2 regions of the Marinospirillum alkalitolerans genome follow, and region 1 is predicted to be linked to the other one. Evidence: predicted binding sites of a transcription regulator. Region 1 holds the regulator's gene; the other holds the start of a gene.
What was found. The regulator FNR, encoded in region 1, switches genes on or off when oxygen is low (the NO sensors DNR and NnrR bind a similar motif). The targets are predictions, from matches to a motif close to TTGATNTANATCAA.
Positions count from the first base shown of each region.

Region 2: V6U78_RS00345 (cytochrome ubiquinol oxidase subunit I) is a predicted target of FNR. The motif match lies at 2,758-2,771, and genes of this name have one in related genera.

Region 1 covers NZ_JBANFI010000001.1:457,247-461,581, reverse strand. The annotation lists gene ttcA (tRNA 2-thiocytidine(32) synthetase TtcA) at 72-926, shown strand; gene V6U78_RS02070 (purine phosphoribosyltransferase family protein) at 970-1,515, opposite strand; gene fnr (fumarate/nitrate reduction transcriptional regulator Fnr) at 1,590-2,306, opposite strand; gene hemN (oxygen-independent coproporphyrinogen III oxidase) at 2,441-3,838, opposite strand; gene V6U78_RS02055 (sulfite exporter TauE/SafE family protein) at 3,854-4,335, opposite strand, start outside.
Region 2 covers NZ_JBANFI010000001.1:77,188-81,522, reverse strand. The annotation lists gene cydB (cytochrome d ubiquinol oxidase subunit II) at 1-1,035, opposite strand, end outside; gene V6U78_RS00345 (cytochrome ubiquinol oxidase subunit I) at 1,038-2,609, opposite strand; gene V6U78_RS00340 (MBL fold metallo-hydrolase) at 2,902-3,822, shown strand; gene V6U78_RS00335 (TIGR01244 family sulfur transferase) at 3,884-4,309, shown strand; gene V6U78_RS00330 (SulP family inorganic anion transporter) at 4,318-4,335, shown strand, end outside.

The DNA.
Region 1 (4,335 bases):
CAGGCATTTACATTTGCTGTGGCTTTGGTTAATTTGCCTGCCTTTGAAGTCAATCGCAATAGGTGCCGCAGATGCAAGAACTCCTTCCCAAGGCCAAAAAAGAATTTAATAAGCTCCAAAAACGCCTGCGCCGCCAGGCAGGACAAGCGATTGCAGACTTCAATATGATCCAGGAAGGCGATAAGGTCATGGTCTGCCTCTCTGGCGGCAAAGACTCTTTTACCTTGCTGCATCTATTAATGGGTTTACAGAAAAGTGCTCCAGTGCGCTTTGAGCTGGTTGCCGTCAACCTCGACCAAAAGCAACCAGGCTTTCCTGAACATATTCTTCCTGCTTATCTGACTGAGATCGGGGTGCCATTTCATATTCTTGAAAAAGACACCTATAGCATCGTCAAAGAGATTATTCCTGAAGGCAAAACCACCTGCGGCCTTTGTTCGCGACTCAGACGCGGTAGCCTCTATGGTTTTGCCGAAGAAATAGGGGCCACGAAAATTGCGCTTGGGCATCATCGCGATGATCTGCTCGAAACCCTGTTTTTAAATCTCTTCTTTGGCGGCAGCTTAAAAGCCATGCCACCCAAGCTGCTGTCTGATGATGGCAAAAATGTGGTGATTCGCCCACTGGCCTACTGTAAAGAGAAGGATATCGCCACCTTTGCACAGATGATGGCGTTTCCAATCATCCCCTGTAACCTATGCGGCTCGCAGGAAAACTTACAGCGCCAGGTCATTAAAGAGATGCTCCAGGATTGGGATAAGCAATTTCCTGGGCGCAGCGAGACTATTTTTAACGCGCTACAAAACGTCGCGCCGTCACAGCTGGCCGATCGTCAACTCTTTGATTTTGTTGGATTAGAAGCCAAGCAGAAGGCTCAGCTGGCACAAAGGATTCAACTGGTTGATACCCTCTCTCACCCAGCCTAAACATCAGCGGGCGCAGGTCATGGCACCTGAGCCCGCTCTCTGACTAAGCCTGATCCTGTGCAAAGGCCATCAGCGCATAGGTCGAGACGTCTATCTCCTGTAAGCGCTCACTCCCTCCCTGATCGGGCAGATCAATCAGCGTTGCCACCTCATAAATCTGTGCTCCCTGGCGGCGAATCAATGATGCGGCGGCCAGCAGCGTGGCACCGCTGGACAGAATATCGTCAAACAGCAGCACCTGATCCTCTGACTGCACAGCACCGACACGCATTTCAAGGGTTCGCTCGCCTGCTGCACTAGGGGCCCGCTCATAGAGCACCTCTCCCGGCTCTTCGCCTAGATCACGAATCACCACTAAAGGCAGATTCAAGCGATAAGCCAAAACCGCAGCAAACATGGTACCTCGTCCTTTCAGGGCCACAATACGTGTCAGCTGGGCATCCAAATAGCGATGCACAAAGGTATCAGTGATCAGTTGCAGGGCCTTAGGATCATCCAGTAAGCCGGATAAATCACGCATGTGATAACCCTTTTTAGGAAAATCCTGATACAAGGTGACCTTTTGCTTGAGTTCAAAATCATCGAGCATACCTACCTCCTTGACTCCACTCAGCTTGCAGAGCGCGCACACCTTGCTCTACAGACGCCAGCATCATCCCACTGTTAACCGTGTGCGACCAACTTGGACTCTGCTTCACAATCGGCCAAGCCCGCCATTTCCAGCAACTGTGGGCGATCAGTAATATGCACTTCTTTGCCATTCACTGCGATCACCTGCATCGCCTGAAAGCGCGTAAACACACGGCTGACTGTTTCAACAGCCAAGCCAAGATAGTTCCCTATCTCATTACGCGACATAGGCAAGCGGAAGGTATAAGGAGAGTAGCCACGGCGCTTAAAGCGGCTCGAGAGATTGGCGAGCAAGGTGGCTACCCGCTCTTCAGCGTTTTTCTTAGACAGCAAGAGCATCATCTGCTTATCATCGCGTATTTCTTTACTCATACAGCTCAGCAGCTGCTGACGCAAATCTGGCAACTCGAGCGACAACTCTTGCAGACGACTAAAAGGGATCTCGCAAACGGTCGTGGTTTCAAGCGCTTTTGATGAGATGGGATAACTGGCGCAGTCGATCCCATCCAGCCCTACCAGCTCGCTCGGCAGGTGAAAGTTGGTGATCTGTTCTTCACCATCATTCGTCATGATGTAGTTTTTGAGACTGCCTGAGCGCACCGCGTAAACACAATCAAAGGGATCACCCTGACGGAAGAGATGCTCACCCTTTTTTAGTGGCTGGCGGCGTTTAATAATGCGATCTAATTGATCGATATCCTCTAGGTTCAACGAGAGGGGCAAACACAGGGAACTCAGGCTGCATGTCATACAGCGGGTTTCCTTACTGAATATCAGACCACTTCCTTTCATTTGGCGACTCGTCATGGTGTCGTCTCCCTCTTATGTATGTCATGCTGGAGATCAATCCTTTTTACCACGCTGATTGATCTCTCGCAATCAGATCAGATAATTCGTGAAAAAGCACGGCCCAGACTCGGCTGGTCAAGATAAGCATCAAAGACCATGCACAGGCTGCGAATCAATAAACGACCAGCAGGCGTCACCCTTAATCCTTCAGGGCGAATCTCAATTAAGCCATCCTGCTCGTGCGTTTTCAGCGCAGCCAACTCAGAGGCAAAATAATCGTTAAATGCCACGCCCCAAGTGCGACTCCAGGCCTGGGTATCGAGTGCAAAATGGCAGATTAATTGGTTAATCACTGCACGGCGCAGTATATCATCTTGCGTCAAGACCAGGCCACGCAAAGTCGCGAGCTGGCCTTGGCTGATCTGTGCCTCATAGCCTTCAGTATCATGATGGTTCTGCGCATAGGTCGGCCCCACCTGGCTAATTGAGGAAGCGCCCATCGCGATCAAATCACAATCTGAGTGGGTGGTATAACCCTGAAAATTGCGATGTAAACGCCCCTCTCGCTGTGCAATCGCGAGGCTATCTGTGGGCTTGGCGAAGTGATCCATACCGATATAGACATAGCCAGCTTCGACTAGGCGGCGAATGGTTTGCTCCAGAATCAACAGCTTATGCTCTGGACTGGGCAGATCCTCGGCACGAATCCGCCGCTGAGGTTTAAAACGTTCAGGCAGGTGCGCATAGTTGAAAACGGAGAGGCGATCTGGCGACATGTCGATCACCTCTTCCACGGTCTGCGCAAAACTCTCCGGGGTTTGATGCGGCAAACCGTAGATCAAATCCAGATTTAAAGAGCGAAAGCCTAGCTCGCGTGCTTGCTGCAACGCCCCCTCAGTCATCTCACGCGGCTGGACACGGTTCACAGCCTGCTGCACCTGCAGATTTAAATCCTGTAAACCAAAGCTCATGCGGTTAAAGCCCAGCTCACGCAATAAAGGCAGGGTATCTGGCTGGATTTCGCGCGGATCGATCTCTATTGAGTAGTCGCCTTGGTCATCATCACGCAGTTGGAAGCGGGCTCGAGTCTGCTGCATCAGCTCTCGCATCTGCTGATGTGAAAGAAAAGTAGGCGTGCCACCGCCCCAGTGCAGCTGATGCACAGGTCGCGAGGTATCCACCACTGCGGCAATCTGATCCATTTCTTGATACAGGCGCTCAAGATAAGGGCCGCAGCGCGAGGTATCGCCCGTCGCAATTTTATTGCAGCCACAGTAAAAGCACACCTTGGCGCAAAAGGGGATATGAAAATAAAGCGACAAGGGTGCCTGGCTGGCATTGCTGTCGATCAGCGCCTGACGATAGGCTTCGGCATCGAAACCAGCATGAAACTGAGGTGCCGTAGGATAAGACGTATAGCGTGGACCAGCGAGGTTATAGCGCTCGATTAAGGCGGCATTCCATTCAAACTGGTCAAAATCAACATTCTTCATGATCAGTATCTCTATTTAAAAAATTCGGTTCAATCCCAATAAAGGCCAGGCTTGCAGTAGCGCAAAAACCAGTAACAACAGTGCTGAGCACTGACGCCAGAAGCCTTGGCGCAGATAGGTCATCAACTGCTGCGCTAGCGCCCCGGTCAAGAGCAGGGTCGGCAAGGTGCCAAGGCCAAAAAAGAGCATTAATATCGCGCCATGCAGTGCACTGCCGCTACTGAGCGCCAAAATCAACATGGAATAGACCAAGCCACAGGGCAACCAGCCCCAAACGAGGCCAATACCCAAGGCTTGCAGAGGGTGGGTCACTGGCATCAGCCGACGTCCGATCGGCTCTAGACGTCGCCATAAACCTTTTCCCAGCGCTTCAACCTTCAACAGCCCCATCCACCACTGACCGATATACGCCGCCATCAAGACCAGCATCAGTACTGCAAGCCAGCTTAGAAGCTGTACCAAAGGCTGAATGGACTGCACAAGCAGTTGGCCCAAGC
Region 2 (4,335 bases), 380 kb from region 1:
CAGACAGGCCACGACAAACATAATCATCAGCGTGGTTTCACTGGCCGTCGCATCCCAGAGTGTCAAACTATGGTTAGGTTGGCTGCTGGAGGGCATGATGAACGGAAAGAGGCTGGCACCAAAGGTCAGAATCACTGAGGCAATAGCCACCGAGGAAGACACAAAAGCCATCCAGTGCTGCTTGGCTCGGCTGGCAAAGGCGCAACCAATAAACCCAGCAACCCCTAAAGCCGGCAACAACCATAAGAAGGGCCAACGCGCATAGTTCGCAAACCAACCCTGCTCCAAATGACCGACCGTCTTTTGGACCAACACACTGGCACCTTGTGGGTCCAGACCACCCAGCACCTGATAACCGGGCACGGCAATCCAGAGCCAGACACCAGCCAGCACAAAGAGTGTGGCCGCCACCATCGCCAAAAAGCGGCTGACTTGGCGACTGCGCACTAAAAGCTCACCTTCTGTTTTCATCTGCAAGTAGGTCGCACCATGGTTGACAAACATCACCAAAGTAAACAGCCCGACCAGCAAGGCAAACGGATTCAGCAGCTGTAAAAAACTGCCGGTATAGTGCAGGCGCAGCAGATCATCAAAATGAAAGGGGACGCCAAGCAGCAGATTGCCAAAAGCAACACCAATAATCAGCGGTGGCACTGTCGAACCGATTGTCAGCGCCCAATCCCAACGGGCACGCCACTGGTCAGTATCGATCTTGGCTCGGTATTCAAAACCGATCGGACGCAGAAAAAGCGCAAATAAAGTCAGCATCATCGCAAGATAAAAGCCGCTGAAAGCTGCAGCATAGACGGTTGGCCAGGCTGCAAAGAGCGCGCCTGCAGCCGTGATCAACCAAACTTGGTTGCCATCCCAGTGGGGCGCAATCGCATTAATCATCACACGGCGTTGCTCGTTATTCTTACCAATCACCTTCAGCAGTGCCGCGACCCCCATATCAAAGCCATCGGCGATCACAAAACCAATCATCAGCACACCGATCAACAACCACCAAATCAGCTTGAGCGTTGCGTAATCCATGATTAAGCCTCCTGAGGCTGTTGTGTTAATTGATCTTGACGTTCAAAGTGATAGCGCCCGGTATGCAGGCTTGATGGCCCAAGACGCGCAAAACGGAACATCAGCCAGATTTCAATCGCCACAAAAACACTGTACAAGGCCACGATCGCCGCCAGAGTGAACATCACCTCATTCACTGTCAGCTGGGATACGGCAAGCTGGGTCGGCAGAATCTCCCCAATAGCCCAAGGCTGACGCCCATATTCAGCAACAAACCAGCCCATCTCGCTGGCAATCCAAGGCAGCGGAATCGCAAAAACAGCAAATTTGAGCAGCCAGCGCGGTTTATGCTCGGTGCGCCGTACACTATGCCAAGCGGCCAGCACAAACAGCAGCAGCATGGTAAAGCCAGCAGCCACCATAATGCGGAAACTCCAAAAAAGTGGCCACACCTGCGGAATCGAGGCTTCCACGGCGGCATGCAACTCGGCCTCGGTGGGGTGCATCACATCTTCAGCAAAGGCCGAGAGCAGCAAGCCATAACCCAGATCACGTTCGACTTCACGGAAGGCGGCCAGGGTGGCAGGGTCACGATCTCCGGCACGCATCGCCTGCATTAAAGCCACGGCCTCGCGTCCATTGAGCATCCGCTCGCGGTGCTCGGCTTTCAAATCAACGATGCCGGTGACTTCAGTATCAAGAGAGCGTGTGGCAATCAAACCCATTAAAGCCGGAATCTTGATCGCCAGATCGGTTCTTTCTTCTTGCTGATTCGGCAAGCCAAACACCGTAAACGCCGCTGGAGCTGGCTCGGTATGCCACTCGGCTTCGATGGCAGCCAGCTTCACCCGCTGCACATCACCCAGCTCATAGCCAGACTCATCGCCAAGAATAATCACTGACAACACGCTCGCCAGACCAAAAACCGAGGCAATGGCAAAGCTGCGCCGTGCAAAAGCCACATCCCGCCCCTTGAGCAGATACCAGCTTGAAATCCCCAGTACAAACACCGCCGCCGTGACATAACCCGCAGAAACTGTATGCACAAACTTCACCTGCGCAACGGGGCTGAACACCACCTCGGCAAAGTTCACCAGCTCCATCCGCATCGTCTCGACATTAAACTCAGAGCCGATGGGATACTGCATCCAGCCATTGGCAATCAAAATCCATAAGGCTGACAGGTTGGTTCCCAGTGCCATCAACCAGGTCACGGCCAGGTGCTTCACCCGACTCATCCGATCCCAGCCAAAAAAGAACAAACCCACCAAGGTGGATTCCAGAAAGAAGGCCATCAAGGCTTCAATCGCCAATGGCGCGCCAAAAATATCGCCCACATAGTGGGAGTAGTAGGACCAGTTGGTGCCAAATTGAAATTCCATCGCCAGGCCAGTGGTGACACCCAGCGCAAAGTTAATCCCAAACAACTTCCCCCAGAACTTGGTCATATCCTTGTAGATGGTTTTGCCTGTCATCACATAGACAGATTCCATAATCGCAAGGATAAACACCAGCCCGATGGTCAGCGGGACAAAAAGAAAGTGAATCATCGCCGTAAAGGCGAATTGAAAACGAGATAACTCGACAAGATCCATGGCTTCACTCCACAAAAAGAAGCTCAACAATTAAAAATAATAATCAGTATCAACATAGAAACACGCCTCCTTTCGTTTCTTGATGTCAGGCAAGATCAGAAAAGAGAAAAAATGCAACGGCTCATGTCGCCGTCATCATCGCAAAAGATTGACTTATCGCAAGGCGGCAGCTTGTCGCAGCCTGTCAAGAAAAATAGAATTCAACTCAGTTATAAGAACCTTTGATCCGGTTATTTATCTTGCTGCACACCTGAGTTAGACTGGATCCTCACGCTGATCATCAGGAGCTTCTATGTCAACCCCTGCACCTCTTGCCCCGCTTATCCAACCGTTTTTTGATCAGGACACCTTCACTTACAGCTATCTCGTGCGTGATCCTGCCTCTTCTGCCTGCGCGATTATTGATTCCGTACTGGATTTTGATCCTGCATCAGGGCGGACACAGACGCAGAGCGCAGACCAGCTGATTGCCGCCGTCACAGCGCAAGGACTGACACTCGAATGGATTCTGGAAACCCATGTGCACGCGGATCACCTCTCTGCTGCGCCTTATTTACAGCAGCAGCTGGGTGGACAGATCGTGATTGGTGCGAAGATCACGGAGGTGCAGAGGGTTTTTGCGGATGTTTTTCATGCCGAGCCAGAATTCGCCCGCGATGGCAGCCAGTTTGATCGGCTGGTTGAAGAGGGTGACTGCCTGCCCTTGGGTGAGCTGAGCATTCAGGTGCTGCATACCCCCGGCCATACCCCCGCTTGCGTCACCTATCTGATTGGGGATGCTGCTTTTGTGGGCGATACGCTCTTTATGCCGGATTATGGCACCGCCCGCTGCGACTTTCCTGGTGGTGATGCACGCCAGCTTTATCAATCGATTCACAAGATCTTTGCTCTGCCTGATGCAACGCGGCTGATGCTCTGCCATGACTATCAGGCACCAGGCCGTGATTATTTTTGCCATGAAACCAGCGTTGCAGAACAGAAACAGCAGAATGTACATGTCCATCTGGGTGTCAGTGAGGCCGAGTTTGTGCAACAGCGCCAAACGAAGGATGCGACCCTGAAGATGCCACGTTTGATTCTGCCTTCGGTTCAGGTCAATATGCGTGCTGGGCAACTCCCCCCTGCCGAGGCCAATGGTGTGCGCTATTTAAAGCTGCCACTGAATCTCCTTGGCGCGTCAACAGCACCACCCGCCGATGGTTGCCTCACCTGATGGGCACCGATTTTTTGTGCCGAGCCTTTTTATGTTATGCCAAACCTGAAAGGAGTTTTTTATGCCTGCCTTACGCCATATTGAAGCGGATCTCGCGACCACTGGACAATTGACACCCGAAGACCTACGCCAGCTGGTCGCGCAGGGCTTTCAGACTTTTATTTTTAATCGCCCCGATCAAGAAGAAGCTGATCAACCAGAGACCCAAGCCCTGCAAGAAACTGCTGAGGCATTAGGGGCCACTTGGATACATCAACCCGTGGTTTCTGGTCAGGTCACGGATGAGCAGGGCGCAGAGTTTGGTCGTCTCTATGCCGCTGCACCCAAGCCAGTGCTGGCCTTTTGCCGCACCGGAGCGCGTTGTGGCACCCTATGGGCCTTAAGCCAGCAGCAACAGCGTCCTGGGCATGAGCTGGTCGCTCAGCTCAAAGAGGCAGGTTTTGATCTGCCAGATCTCTTCCAACGCCTCACGCACAATCAGGCCTGAGCGCCTTGATGAAGGAAACAGAACAG